3 regions of the Nocardia sp. NPDC101769 genome follow, and region 3 is predicted to be linked to each of the others. Evidence: riboswitches for the same ligand, from Rfam matches in the RefSeq annotation. Region 3 holds a riboswitch; each other region holds the start of a gene.
The links. Region 3 has a riboswitch for magnesium ahead of ACIRRA_RS36005 (hypothetical protein). Riboswitches for the same ligand answer to the same signal wherever they lie in the genome.
Positions count from the first base shown of each region.

Region 1: it holds a riboswitch for magnesium, as region 3 does, so the genes downstream of both, ACIRRA_RS34940 (MgtC/SapB family protein) here and ACIRRA_RS36005 (hypothetical protein) in region 3, are expected to answer to the same signal.
Region 2: it holds a riboswitch for magnesium, as region 3 does, so the genes downstream of both, ACIRRA_RS14995 (stealth conserved region 3 domain-containing protein) here and ACIRRA_RS36005 (hypothetical protein) in region 3, are expected to answer to the same signal.

Region 1 is NZ_JBIWMX010000030.1:39,510-44,187, reverse strand. It holds gene ACIRRA_RS34950 (ArsR/SmtB family transcription factor) at 519-860, opposite strand; gene ACIRRA_RS34945 (MFS transporter) at 948-2,171, shown strand; M-box (ykoK) riboswitch at 2,244-2,419, shown strand; gene ACIRRA_RS34940 (MgtC/SapB family protein) at 2,621-3,334, shown strand; gene ACIRRA_RS34935 (hypothetical protein) at 3,386-3,508, shown strand; gene ACIRRA_RS34930 (SDR family NAD(P)-dependent oxidoreductase) at 3,510-4,274, opposite strand; gene ACIRRA_RS34925 (helix-turn-helix transcriptional regulator) at 4,610-4,678, opposite strand, start outside.
Region 2 is NZ_JBIWMX010000007.1:262,897-267,574, reverse strand. It holds gene ACIRRA_RS15005 (SHOCT domain-containing protein) at 1-173, opposite strand, end outside; gene ACIRRA_RS15000 (hypothetical protein) at 273-1,184, opposite strand; M-box (ykoK) riboswitch at 1,433-1,604, opposite strand; M-box (ykoK) riboswitch at 1,707-1,885, shown strand; gene ACIRRA_RS14995 (stealth conserved region 3 domain-containing protein) at 1,965-3,332, shown strand; gene ACIRRA_RS14990 (response regulator transcription factor) at 3,533-4,168, shown strand; gene cutA (divalent-cation tolerance protein CutA) at 4,246-4,678, opposite strand, start outside.
Region 3 is NZ_JBIWMX010000032.1:51,330-56,007, reverse strand. It holds gene ACIRRA_RS36020 (DNA polymerase domain-containing protein) at 1-138, shown strand, start outside; M-box (ykoK) riboswitch at 401-568, opposite strand; gene ACIRRA_RS36015 (DUF3558 family protein) at 697-1,221, shown strand; gene ACIRRA_RS36010 (DUF3558 domain-containing protein) at 1,221-1,733, shown strand; gene ACIRRA_RS36005 (hypothetical protein) at 1,831-2,520, opposite strand; M-box (ykoK) riboswitch at 2,800-2,981, opposite strand; gene ACIRRA_RS36000 (magnesium transporter MgtE N-terminal domain-containing protein) at 3,162-4,502, shown strand; gene ACIRRA_RS35995 (Nramp family divalent metal transporter) at 4,676-4,678, shown strand, end outside.

The DNA of each region.
Region 1 (4,678 bases), on a different contig from region 3:
TTTCTACAAATTTGCTACTGCTCGAGCTGGGCGGAATGGCACCGATCGTGTGGGCATTACCGCGGCTGTCTCGAGCCCTGCAGCGCTGGGACACGAGGAGACCGATGCCGTGATCGCGCTGGTGTCGGCCGAACCCGATCCGGCGGTCGGCCTGCGACGCTGCTGGGCGCGGCCCTGTCGCATCCGCAGCGGAAGCTCGCGGTGCTGCTGGCCGGCGCGGCGGATCCGCTGGTGGAGCCCGTGCCGACCCGGGTCACCCTGCGCCGTATCGAGTATCCGGCCGAACTGTTCACCCCGCTCGGTTTCGACGACCCCGTGGCCGAAACATCGCGCGGCACTGGCATATTCGGCGTATCTGGGCACGGGTCCAGCTGTGGCGGACGATGCGTGGCACGCTACCGGCCGACCAGGAGGCCTGGAAGTCCTACGTCGACGAGATCCGGCGGGTGCTGACCGCCCCGAGTCCGAGCGGGCACGAAACCGGCGTCGACCGGCCCGGAGTCGTCGCGACATTCGGGTTAGGCGCTCAGGGTCGCACCGCGACCGTGGGTGATGACCAGGTCGAGCAGGCCGGGGAAGCGGGCTTCGAGATCCTCGGTGCGCAGCCGGTTGAGGCGGCGGGTGCCCTCGTCGCGCTGACGGATGACGCCGGCTTCGCGCAGGGTCTTGAAGTGCCCGCTCTGGGTGGATTTGCTGATCGGCAGATCGAAGGTGGTGCAGGCCAGTTCGCCGTTCTCGGCGGCGGCCAGGCGGGTGACGATGGTGAGCCGGACGGGGTCGGCGAGGGCGGCCAGCACGGTGGTGAACCGCAGTTCGTCGCGGTCGGGGTGGACCAGTTCGGTCGCGGTTCGGCTCGCCATGGTGTCCAGACTAGTCCGCATGTTCACAAATTCCGAACATCCTGTTATGTTCGGAAATACCGAACATGTCTGTGCCGGGAGGACGCCATGACCATCGAGCAATCCACCGCAGCCGCTTCCGATCGCGCTGCCGCCCCGCAGGATTCACCGCCCGGGAGCGCTGCGCGGTTCCGGGGCACCGCCTACACGCTGTTGATCCTGTTGACGGGCACGAATGTGGCCACGCCGCTGTATCACGGTTATGCGCATCGGTTCGGGTTCTCGCCACTGGTGATGACGCTGGTGTTCGCGGTCTACATGGGGGTGCTGATTCCCGCGCTGCTGATCGCCGGTCCGGCCTCGGATGTGCTGGGGCGACGCCGGATTCTGCTGCCCGCGCTGGTGCTGGCGGCGCTGGGCACGCTGGGTTTCGCACTGGCCACCGATGTGGCGTGGTTGTTCGCGGCCCGAATCCTGCAGGGGCTGGCGGTCGGGGCGGCCTCGGGTGCGCTCACCGCCGCACTGACCGAGCTGGAGCCGCACGGTAGCCGCCGCCGGGCCGCGCTGGTGTCGGCGGTGGCCTCGGCGGGCGGTATGGGTCTGGGTCCGGTGCTGGGAGCTGTTCTGGCGCAATATCTTCCGGCTCCGTACGTGACACCGTTCATGGTGGAACTGGCGCTGCTGGTTCCGGCCGTGGTGGCGATGGCGGCGCTGCCCGAGACCGCGGTGGTCAGCCGGTGGCGGCCGCGACGGCCGAGTATCCCGGCCGGGATGGGTGCGGTCTTCGCGGCCGCGGGCACGGGCGCGTTCCTGGGTTTCGCGGTGGTCGGCGTCTTCCTCACCCTGATCCCGACCTATGCCGCGACCCTGTCGGGCAGTACGAATCTGGTGATCGGTGGTGCGGCGGCCGCGCTGCTGCCCACGGCGTGGGCGGTGGCGCAGCTGGTCGGCTACGGAAAACCCGAACGGGCCCTGGACTTCACCGGCTTCCCGCTGCTGGCGGTGGGTCTGGTGCTGCTGGCGGGCGCGGGCGCGGTCTCCTCGCTGCCGTTGCTGTTATTCGCGACCGTGCTGGCCGGGGCCGGTCACGGCCTGGTGTTCCTGTCGGGATTGACCGCGATCAATGCGGCCGCGCCTGCCGATCGTCACGCCGATGTGCTGTCGACCTATTTCGTGATGGCCTACTGCGGCAGCGGCGGCCCGGTCATCGGTGTCGGCCTGCTGGCGGGCGCGACCGGTCTGCTGGCTGCGGTGCAGATCTTCGCCGTGTCGGTGGCGGTGCTGTGTGTGGTGCGGCTGGTGGCGCGGGTCGCGGTCGAGGCGCGACGCTAGCGGCTGCACGAATGCGACGGCGCTCACGTCGGGTTGCCGATCGTGGCGGGCCGGTGTTTACTTCTGGGCGCAAGGTGCCGTCGTTAGCTGAGGCTCCTTCACGGATACAGGCCGGCGATCCCGAACGTCGAGAGACGCCCCGGATCAGGACAGGTTTCCCCGAGCTAAGGGGATGCCCCGACCGGCTCCCGCCATCCGTGGCGGGTTTACGCCGTGGAGTGCTGAAGGTCTTACGAGGGGTGGTACCCGTACCGGCGAGTTCACGCCGGTCCCACTCCCCCGGCATGCGTGCGTGTGGCGTCGAGGAGGTGGTGGTCGTGCCCGATGGACCGGAGCGCGTTCCGTTAGCCAATCGTTCACTCGGCGACACTCCTGCAATCCTCTGGCCGCTACCTGTACCCCGGTAGCGTCCGAGTCCGGAGTGCGCCGTCATGCGCTGGGAGATCGAGATGACCACGTGGGAAATGCTGCTGCGACTCGGCACGGGTGTCGGGTTGGGCGCGGTGATCGGGTTCGAGCGTCAGTTCCGGGCCCGGATGGCGGGACTGCGCACGAATTCGCTGGTCGCCGCCGGGGCGACCTTGTTCGTGCTGCTGTCCGCGCACGGCTTCAACGGTGCGTCGGCGGATCCGACTCGTGTTGCGGCGCAGATCGTTTCGGGTATCGGGTTCCTGGGCGCGGGTGTGATCCTGCGCGACGGGTTCAATATCCGCGGCCTGAACACCGCGGCGACGCTGTGGTGTGCGGCGGCGGTGGGTGCGCTCGCGGGTGCGGGCATGTATTCGACCGCGGTGGCGGGCACGGTGGCGGTGGTGGTGGTCAATACCGCGCTGCGCACGGTGGCGCGCACGGTGGATCGCCCCGGTATCGACGAGGTCGAGGTGCAGGAGGCGTTGTACGGCTTCCACGCCGACACCGACGACGCGCACGAGGCGCATGTGCGGGCACTGCTGGTGCAGTCGCTGACGCGCACCGACTTCCGGCTGGTGTCGATCTCGAGCCACGACACCTCCCCGGGCCGGGTGCAGGTGCGGGCGGAGCTGACCGGTGACCGCCGCGACGACCGGCAGATGGAGGCCGCGGTGAGCCGGTTGAGCCTGGAGCCGTCGGTGACCAGCGTCGGGTGGCGCACGGTGCCGCAGCTGGCAGCGGCCGAGGAGTGAACCTCGCGCTGCGGTCGGATACGCCGACCCCGCTCGCGGTGCCGCTGCCGGATGCGTCGGTGGGGCGCGATCGCGGGTCCGCCGGAGCTGGTGTACGGCAACGACGGTCGCGCCGACCTGCCGGTGGTGGCCGGCGAGCTGAATTTCGAGACCGCCGACCTGCGCGCCTGCTGATTCACACCATCGCCGACGGGACCACCGTGGTCAGGCCGCCATCGACGAGCAGGTCCTGACCGGTGATGTAGGACGCCTCCCCGGAGGCCAGGAACGCGACGGCGGCGGCCACCTCGTCGCTGTCGCCGACCCGCCCGAGCGCCACCCGCGCCCCCGCGGCGGCCTGCGCTGCGGCGGAGGCCTCGGCCCGGAAGGCGGGGGTGTCGATGTAGCCCGGGCTCACCGAGTTCACCCGAATCCCGCGTGGCGCCAACTCCGCCGCCAGCGTCCGCGTCAGACTCTGCACCGCCGCCTTCGTCGCCGAATACAGTGCGGCGCCGGGCGCGCCCCGATACGAGGCGAAGGAGGCGTTGAGGACGATCGCACCCCCGTCGACCAGCATCGGCAGCACCTGCCGCACGGTGAAGAACGCGGCCTTGAAATTGATCCCCACCACCCGATCGAATTCGCCGGCGGTGACCGCCGAAACCGGCTGGAACGCACCGATTCCCGCATTCACGAACACCACATCCAGCCGCCCGAACCGCTCGGACACCACCCGCGCCAGCGCCTCGAGATCCTCGGCCACGGTAGCGTCCCCGGCCACCCCGACCGCCCGCTCCCCCAGCTCGGCCACCGCGGTATCGAGCCGGTCCTTGTCACGCCCGGTGACGATCACCCACGCCCCCTCCCCGAGGAGCCGCCGCGCAGCGGCCAGCCCCATCCCACTGCTACCGCCGGTGATGAGCGCGACCTTGTCCTGGAACCGAAACCCGTTGTGTGTCATGACTTCAGCCTGCCGGGCCGCACTGTGGGTAAACAGTGCGCATCTATCGTGGGTGTGCCACCACCACCTTGCCGAGCGATGTGGCCGAACCGGGTCCAGGGCGCCGTTGCCTTCGACGATGGCCGCCAGAGTCGAGTTAGCGCTGCATGCATCACCGGAAATGTGAGCAGGGCCAACATGGCTCGGCCGTGGCCCACGAACGCGATACAGAACGTGTGCTCTGCGGGATCCACACGGCCGGAACAACATTCGAGACCATTCGGCGATTCCGATACAAAGCGACGCTCACCCGCCGGGAGCCACGCGATCAGGATCAGGGAGTCGTCACTGCCGGCTCAGGCGGGTGGGGCGAGGCGGAGACGGTGGAGCTGGTCGAGGCGGGCGGCAGTGTCGGTGCCGGCGCG
Region 2 (4,678 bases), on a different contig from region 3:
CGGATCCGAAAGTCGTTGGTGCCACAGCCTTCGCTGTCGCAGTTCCAGGGGATGTCATGGGCTACATACATACTTTGCCGAAGCAGTAGCCATGTGACGGTACCGAGCAGGACGGAAAGGATGAGCAGGGCGACACCCGCGGGGCGCCGACCCGACCCGGCGGTGTCGGACACGCCTCGATTATCCGGTGGGATGGCCGTTTTCGCAGGACAGCCCCGGATATCGGAGGTCATGGACCCCGTTCCGAGCGCGGCTGTGGATGTAAGGAAGGGTCACGATGAATCGCGCTCCGCCGACGGTGTCGTGGCATCGTGCAACACGGTCAGGCCGGCCGTGAGCGCCGAACCGCCTGCGGTCCAGCTGATCCCCGCGGGTTGGGTGGTCAGCACCACGATCGTGAAGCGCAGCAGGTGGTCGGATCCGGTGCCGACGAGGCCGCTGGTGTTCATGGTCGTCGAGGTATCGAGCGCCATCCAGCCCTGCTTGATCGCCCGGGGTGCGCGGGGAAAAGCGTCTGGGATGCCGAAGTATTGGTCGGTGCCGTCGGCGGCGATACGGCTGGCGTTGCGCAATCCGTTCATGATGACCTCGCGGGCCGGTGCGGGGACCGCAGTGCTCAGGTAGCGGTAGACGCTGACGACGTCCCTTGGCGTGGTGAGGGTTTCGCCCCATTCGGAGGGGTCGTTCGGTGGCCGGGTACCGGTGAGCCCGATCAAATCGATCATCCGGCTCACAATCGCGGTGCCGCCGTTGTCGCACCACAGTTGATCGGCGATGTCGTCGTCGCTGGCGGACAGCATTCGGTCGAGCATGGTCGAGGTGGCCGAATCCGCTTGCCAGACTTGTCTGTGCAGTGCGTCGATTGCAATCAGCAGTTTGACCACCGACGCGGTGTAGAACTGCTGATCGGTGTCGAGTTCGGCGAGCGTGGCGCCGGTGGCGGTGTCGATGACGTCGATGCCGACCTCGGTGCCGGGGGAGGCGTCCTGGATCGCGGACCGCATCCGCTCGGCCAGTTCCGTCGGCGGTAGGGCGGGTCGGGCCGGGCTCACGGGCGCGGCCGACGCGTCGAGGGGGGCCGCTTGGATCACGGCGAAGGCGAGCAGGCCGGTTGCGGCGCCCAGCCGCCACGGTCGGAATGAGCTTTCGCGGCGCACGACCGCGCCGGCGGGGGTTTTCCGCATCGGTAAGACTTTCGAGATTCGAAATCGGGATTCTTGTGCCGCAGGGCAGCGCGCAGGGAAGAGTCGAATCGGACTCTGCTGGCCGGCCTACCCGTGGCTGGGTGCCGGATGGCGTTGCCCTGATTCGGAAGGACTTGGATACGGACCATCGGTGGAAGTCATGGCCGTCGTCCTCACCTCCTCGGGGCCTGGGCCTGGTATGGCTGCACGGGGCACACGAGGAGTTGTCGGCGGCCCGATGCCACCGACGCGCACCCCTCTCGTCAGAGCTTCGGCACTGCACGACGTATCCCTTTGGGCGGGAAGCCACCTGGGGTTACCCCTTAATCCGGGGAAACCTGTCCTGATCCTGGGCGTCTCTCGACGTCGTCGGATCAGTGGCCTGTGTTCATACAGGAGCCTCGCCTAGCGAGGTGCTGATTGCGGCCGTCAGCTTGTCATCACTCGATGGCCGGAGTCAACCGGGCCCGGTGTGACAACGGTTACCAGGGGCAAGTGTTCGAGGCTGCGGCTATAGTCGGTGCTGCACCTCGTTAGGTGAGGCTCCTTTTCGAACACAGGCCACTGATCTCACGACGTCGAGAGACGCCCAAGCTCAGGACAGATCTTCCCGGATTAAGGGCTGATCCCAAGTGGCTTCCCGCCGGATCTCCGGCAGGGATACGTCGTTCAGTGCCGAAGCTCAACGTGTGGGGTTGCGCGCGACATCTGAAGTCTTTCGCGCAGACACTCCTTCGTGCGTTCCCTGAGACCTGTTGAGTCCGTAGGTAGGTGTGACGAATGAAGAACCTGATGACATGCGTTCCGGTGGCCGGAGGCGGCACCGAGCGGACCGCGGTGGAGAATCTGCTGCTCACTCGTGGCGTACTGCTCGCGAACAATATTCGGTTCCTGCTGATCAGGACGGCGGACGGCGAGCCCGCGCTGGCACTGGGCGAGCAGTTCCGGGGACTGGTCGCCCCGTTGTTGCGGGCCGACGGGGGCCCGGGCTCCATTGATGTCGAATTCTGGGAGTTCGGCGACGAGGAGGTGCGCTGCCCTCGCCCGAATGCGTTGACCCGCACCAGCTTTCCGGCCGCAGACCTGGAACTTGCGCAGATCCAGCGGTACGGCAGCGACTGGGTGTCCCTGGAGGGGATGTTCGAACCGCATGCGGGCGACATCGGATTCCCCATCGACATCGTGTTCTCCTGGGTCGACGGCAATGACCCGGCACTGGCCGCGCGCCGCGCCGCCGCCGCGGTCGGCGTCAGCCTCGGCGAGGGCGACGCCGCTCCGGCGCGCACCCGCCAGATCGATGAGCTGCGTTTCGCGTTGCGGTCGGTGCACGAATACGCGCCGTGGGTGCACCGGATCTTCATCGCCACAGACTCGACTCCGCCCAACTGGCTCGCCGACGATCCGAAGGTGACGATTGTCCGTGCGGCGGAACACTTCTCGGACCCGAACAGTCTGCCGACCTTCAACTCGCACGCCATCGAGACGCAGCTGCAGCACATTCCCGGGCTGAGCGAGCATTTCATCTACGCCAACGACGACATGTTCTTCGGCCGTCCCGTCGCGCCGGAGATGTTCTTCACCTCCGGGGGCATCAGCCGGTTCATCGAATCCGATCTCCGGATCGGCACCGGACCGAATACCGAGCAGCGCAGCGGATTCGAGAACGGAGCGCGGGTGAACCGGGCGCTGCTGCGGCATCGATTCGGGCACGTGATCACCCGCCACCTGGAACACGCGCCCACACCGCTGCGCCGCAGCGTACTACTGGAAATGGAGCGGGAGTTCGCCGAGGACTTCGCCAGGACACAGGCCAGCCCTTTCCGCTCGGCCACCGACATCTCCGTGACCAACTCCCTCTACCACTACTACGCCCTGCTGACCGGCCGGGCGGTCCGGCACGAAACCGCTTGGGTGCGCTACGTCGACACCACGACCTTCGACGGTCTCGACCAGCTCGGAATCCTGTCGGTTCGCCGCGACGCCGACTTCTTCTGCCTCAACGACAGCAGCTTCCCCGAGGTCGAGGAATCTCACCGCGCGTCGCGAGTGCGGTGCTTCCTCGAGCACTACTTCCCCCGGCCCGCACCGTGGGAGCGCACCGCCGCCCTGATGCCCGAACGGGCCGAGTCGGACACCGTCGCCGCATAGCCGACACGGTGGGTTCTGGACCGGATTGCGCTGTGTCGCAACCGATCCGGGATTTCGTATGCCCAATTCGAGTTATCCAATTCTCATGAGGAGAGCTAGTTCCAATGGGGCAGTCGGCTGCGGTATCCCGCATCGTCGATCGACTACCGATCATTTCGATCGGCGGTACCGGGTCTTTCGGGGGTCGGCGGGTGTTGATCGTGGAAAGCAAGAACGCCGATCTGGCGGAACTGAGCCGGGCGCTGGCATGGAAGGGCAGCTCCCGGAGAGCCGAAACCGGTGCGCGGGCTGCGGATTCGCACGAACCCGCGGATGTTGTGCTGCTCGATATCGACCGGAGGGACAGGGGCGGGCTGAATGTGGTGCGCTCGATCCGGGAGCTCAGCACCGTTCCGATCGTCGTGGCTACGGCTCGGGAGTCCGAACTCGACCCCGTGCTCACGCTGGAGGCGGGCGCCGATGACTATGTGGTGAAGCCGTATCACATCGGTGAGCTGATGGCTCGGATCGAGGCGGCCATCCGGAGCAGCGAGCTGTCCGCGCGCTCGACCGGTGCCATCGAGTACGGCCCGCTGCACATCGATGACGCATCGAGGCAGGTCAGACTCTACGAGAGGCGAATCGAGCTGACCTTCAAGGAATTCGACCTGCTGTATCTGCTGGCCTCGAACGCGGGCGCGGTGGTGCCACGTGAGCGGATCATGCAGGAGATCTGGGACAACTCCTGGTCGCGTAGGACGGTCGACACCCATGTCTGCACCATTCGAAGCAAGCTGGGGTCCAGTGACTGGGTCCTCAATGTCCGGGGTGTCGGATATCGCATGGGCATTGCGTGAGGATCGCGCCCGGTCTCCGGGTCGAGCGGTCAACTCCATGCGACGCGCCAGCTGAGGGCAGCTGGCGCGCGGGCACCCTATTCCGGTGCAGCTGTGATCTTTTCGACCCATTTCACGTAGCCGTCGATCGCCCACTCGACGGGTGTTGCGATGATCTCCGGCCCACCGGCCCATGGGTGCAGCTCGAGGATTCGCCCAGCGAGCTTGTCCCTGACCGCTGCTGCCGTCTTCAGTGTCACTCGCCATTCCTGGCCCTCGCCGAGCTGGTCCAGATGCCAGAACACCGACATCGCTGGTCCGGTCACCTCAGCGCCGGCGGCGAGACGTTCGGCCACCACCGTGCGAGCGATATTCTGTGCGTCTTCCTCGGTTGGCGTCGTCGTGGTTACCGACCACACTCGTGCCTCTGTCATATCCGCAACCCTATTGGGGCATCGGAATTCGTGACGGATGTCCGGCACCGCGTGCGCGACTCGCGTACAGCGGATCCGAGCTGCCGTAGACGATCGT
Region 3 (4,678 bases):
GATCCCTGGGCCGAGGCCATGCCCGAACCCCAGTCTCTCCCAGCCGATCTCATCGCCGAGGGGCACACCATCCCGGTGGCCCGGGTGCAGGCCATGCACGAGGGCAAGCGCCGCGCCCGCGCCCGCCGGGACAACTGACTCGGGCCGCAGCGTCCCGGATCAGCAGGTGCTCGTCGGCGTCATATTCGTACAGTTCGCCGTAGCGTCCCCATCTATTCGAGAAGAGGCACGCGAAAATAGGCGAGCGCCAGGGCGTCGCCGAATACCGGAAAGAATTACGAGCGTCGGACGGGAGGTCCGGGGGCGTTATCGGTTGTCATTCGGCCGGACCTCCTCACAGTGCTCACACGCGGATTTATCGGTGCACGCGGGGGAGGTCGACCCCGGGATCCGGGGAAGGACGCACACCCTCCCGTCAGAGCTTCGACACCGAGCGATGCGTTCCGAATCGGAAAGCCACCTTGGATTACCCCTTGATCCGGAGAAATCTGTCCTGAGCTTGGGCGTCTCTCGACGTCGTATCAGTGGCCTGTATTCGTACAGGAGCCTCGCCTGTTCAGGTGCGGTATCGAACGTGGACAAGGCTCCCGGAATTGTCAAAAGCCCGCATTTCCATGCGCTGGGCGCCATGCCACAAATCGTCCGCCGAGTCGCCGATCGCACGATTCGGGCGGTTCGCCTACGCTGGTCGGCGTGATGAGAGCGGTGAGCGCGGCGGCGGGGATCGCCCTGATCGGGGCGGCGATCACGGGCTGCGGCGGCTCGTCGAATCAGCAGGCGGTCCCGGCGACGACCGCATCCAAGGCGGCGGTGATGCCGTCGCCGAACACCATCGGACTGTGCGGCGGGGTGGCCGATGCCGATGTCGGCCAGGCGACCGGGCTCAATGGGCTGCAGCGAGTGACGGTGAATCCGCTGGGATGTGCGTGGCAGCGGCCCTCGGGCGGTGGCTACGCGGTGGTATTCCACTGGTTCCGGGGCAGTCCGCTCGCGGACCGCCGGACTCAGATCACCGACGCGCGCCCGTCCGACGTTCAGGTGGCCGGGCAATCCGGCATCGAATGGAAGGGGCCGCAGTCGTGCGAGGTGGCACTTCCGTTCGGGGACAGCGATTTCATCGATTGGTCGGAGCGGGCCGCGATCACGGAGACCGCCAAGGAGCCCTGCAAGGGACTGGAACAGCTGGCGGCGTCCACTCTGACGAAGGCGGGGCAGGGGTAATGCGCACGGTTAGATCGCGAATCGCCTTGGCGGCCTTGCTGATCGCCGCACTCACGGGGTGCTCCCACGGCCCGAAGGAAACACCTGTGCGGGCTGCCGACGACCCGAACCTGCTGGTCGGCTGCGGCCCGCTGGAGGATCAGAAGATCGCGAGCAACCTGCACGTCTCGGGTGTCGAACAGCAGAGCGCCCCCACCGTCTGCAACTGGACCGCCACCGGTCCGAACGGCGGTGCGGTCGACATCACCTACGCCTGGCTGGAGAACGACACCCTGAGCCGTGAGGTCCAGATCGCTGACCAATTCGGTTATCAGGTCGAGCGTTTGGTGATCAAGCACTTCGGCGGCATGTACTGGCGTGACCCGAAGGATCCGAGCACCTGCGCGGTGACCGCCTCCGACACCGGCACCGTCACCTGGTGGGTCCAGAACCGCGACCACGCGGCGCAACCGGACCCGTGCGCGGGGGCCATGGCTCTCATGCAGGCCACCCTCTCGGTAGACGGTGTGTGACCGTCCCGAACCCGCTGCCGGACCAGAAGGCAGCGGCGGCGAGGATTGAGACACTCACCGCCGCAACGGGTTTCGCCGACGCAATCCGACCTGCCCGCTAGGCGGCAGGCGCCGGGGCCGGGGTGGAGTCGGGCGCGGACAGGCGCTGGGCCAGGCCGATGCCGACCGCGATGGCGGCGGGCACACCGGTCAGCACCAGACCGGCCGCCGCGCCCAGCGGAATGCCGATGGCGGCGCCGGCGAGACAGCCCGCGATGCCGGTCGGCACCGACATGACCGCGACGCCGGCGATGGCGCCGCCTGCGGCGCCGATGGCGCAACCGGCCGCGCCGCCGATGAGGGTGCCGATCAGGGTGCCCATCGAGGTGGCCAGACCGAACTGGTTGACCGCCGCGGAGAACGCGGCATCCTGGTCGGCCTGGCTCGCGATGTTCTTCCGCACCGGCGCGGGCAGGGCCGGGGCGGGGACGGCGGCGGCCGGGTCCATGTTCGGGGTGAGGGTGGCGTTGTTGCCGTCGATCCGGGCGGCGATCGGGTGGGCCAGACCGTCATCGGTGATGAACTCGAGCGGGAACTGGGTGACCAGGCCGCCATTGCTGTCCCACACCTGGAACTGACCGTCCTGCGTGGTCAGCGAGCCCAGGTCGGTCGTGACCACGACGGACTTGTCGACCACCCGAGCGGTCCAGTGGATGCCCGGCGCAGCGGCATCGGCATCCTGTGCATTGCAGGCGAGCATGCCGGCGGTGACGGCGGCGGCCAGGCTGTACGCGGTGATTTTCCTCATCGGTGAACCTTCGAAATTCGGGGTGGGTGATTTCGAATGAGGGTGAAAAGGCCAGCACGAATTACACGGCCGCGCAAAGGGATATGCGTCGTGTGCGGTGTGGTGAGAGGTCAGAGTCGTGTGGCGTGTTTCCACCCGCAAACGGGTGAGTGGAACGGATGACTCGGATATGGACTATCGCCGGGGGCCATTGGTCGTCCTCACCTCCTTGCGGCCGGAGCGCACGGAGGCGCTGAGCACGGGTGCACACGAGGAGTCGCCACGGCAGAAGACCGAGGGCGAGCACCCCTCTCGTCGGAGCTTCGGCACTGTACGACGTATCCCCAATGAACAATGACCTTGGGAAGCCACTTCGGGTGACCCCTTAATCCGGGGAAACCTGTCCTAACCCTGGGCGTCTCTCGACGTCGTCGGATCAGTGGCCTGTGTTCGTACAGGAGCCTCGCCTAGCGAGGTGCTGATTGACGCCACAAGTCTGGCAGTAGAGGATTAATTCGTCAATTCGGACATATCACCCAATGGGTGCGTCGTTCGTCTGCCGGACGCCTGCCGTTGGGCCATTATTCGACGAGAAGTGTCGACCACCGTGCAATGTTTGCCCGTGGCCGCCGGAAATCCGGGACGCCGAGTCAGGAGCGCATATGACCGAACCCACAGTATCGTCGAAACCGGAGTCGGTTGCGACGGTGCATCTGTCGCAGTTGCTGAAGGCGCCCGTGATCGCCGCGTCGGGGGAGACCATCGGCCGGGTGGACGACCTCGTCGTGCGCCTGCCGGGTGGCGACACCTATCCGCCGGTGATCGGTGTGGTTGTCGGGATGGGCGGGCGCGATGTGTTCGTCTCCGCCGAACGTATTCGGCTGTTCGAAGCCGATCGGATCGTTCTCTCGGTCAACAAAGTCGACCTGCGGTCCTTCGAGCGGCGGGCGGGTGAGGTGCTGCTGCGCGCCGACATCCTCGGTCACCGGCTCATCGATGTGGAGGCGGTGGAGCTGGTGCACGCCTACGATGTCGAGCTCGATCGGGTCGGCGCGCCCGACGACTCCGGTTCGGGCTGGGTGCTGGCGCGACTGGACACCCGCCGTCCGGCTCGCCTGTTCGGGCTGATCAAGTCCAGCGGCGGGCACGCCTCCCGGGATTGGAAGGCGTTCGAACCGCTGATCGGCCATGAGCAGTCGCTGACGCTGCGGGTCAGCAGCCGGTTGCGCGGGCTCAAGCCCGCTGAGATCGCCGACCTGCTGGAGGACGCCGACAAGCACGAGCAGGACGAGATCCTGGATCAAGTGCACGACGATCCCGAACTGGAGGCGGACGTCTTCGAGGAGCTCGACTCCGACAAGTCCAGCCGCCTGCTCAACGACATGTCCGATTCGGAAGTCGCGGCCCTGCTCGGGCGCATGCGCGCCGACGACGCGGCCGACTCCATCATCGAGCTCAAGCAGTCACGCCGCCGGCGTGTGCTCGACCTGATGCCGCCCGGGCAGCGCGTCAAGGTCGTTACGCTGATGGGGTTCAATCCCGACAGCGCCGGCGGACTGATGAACGTCGACTTCGTCTCGTGTCCGCTGGATACCATGGCGGCACAGGCGCTTTCGGTGGTATCGGCCGCGCACGCCTTGCAGCCGGAGGCCCTGCTGAAGGTGCACGTACTCGACTCCGGCCACCTGGTGGGCGTGGTCTCGGTGATCGCGCTGCTGCAAACCGACCCGGCCACGCCGGTCGCCGACATCATGGACGCCGATCCGGTGCGGGTCGCACCCGAGACCGATATCACCGACATCGCCTTGCTGATGGCCGATTACAACCTGTACGCCGTGCCGGTGGTGGACGACGCCGACCGGGTGCTCGGCGTGGTCACCGTCGACGATGTGCTCGAGGATGTCATTCCCGAGGACTGGCGGCGCCGGGAACCCGCGCCTCGACCGCCTCGGCCGGTCACCACCGGATCCAGCGACAACCCGGACGGCGCGGCACAGCTATGACCAATACCGAGGAAAACCGTTCCACCCCTAACGGATCCGGACCACAGCCGCCGGGGGGGAGCGGACAGCCCACTGCCGTCGAGAAGTCCGCGACCGCCGAGAAGTCCGCGACCGCCGAGAAGTCCACCGCCGTCAAGGATTCCGCCGCAGTGGTGACGAATCGTCAGTCGGCCGTG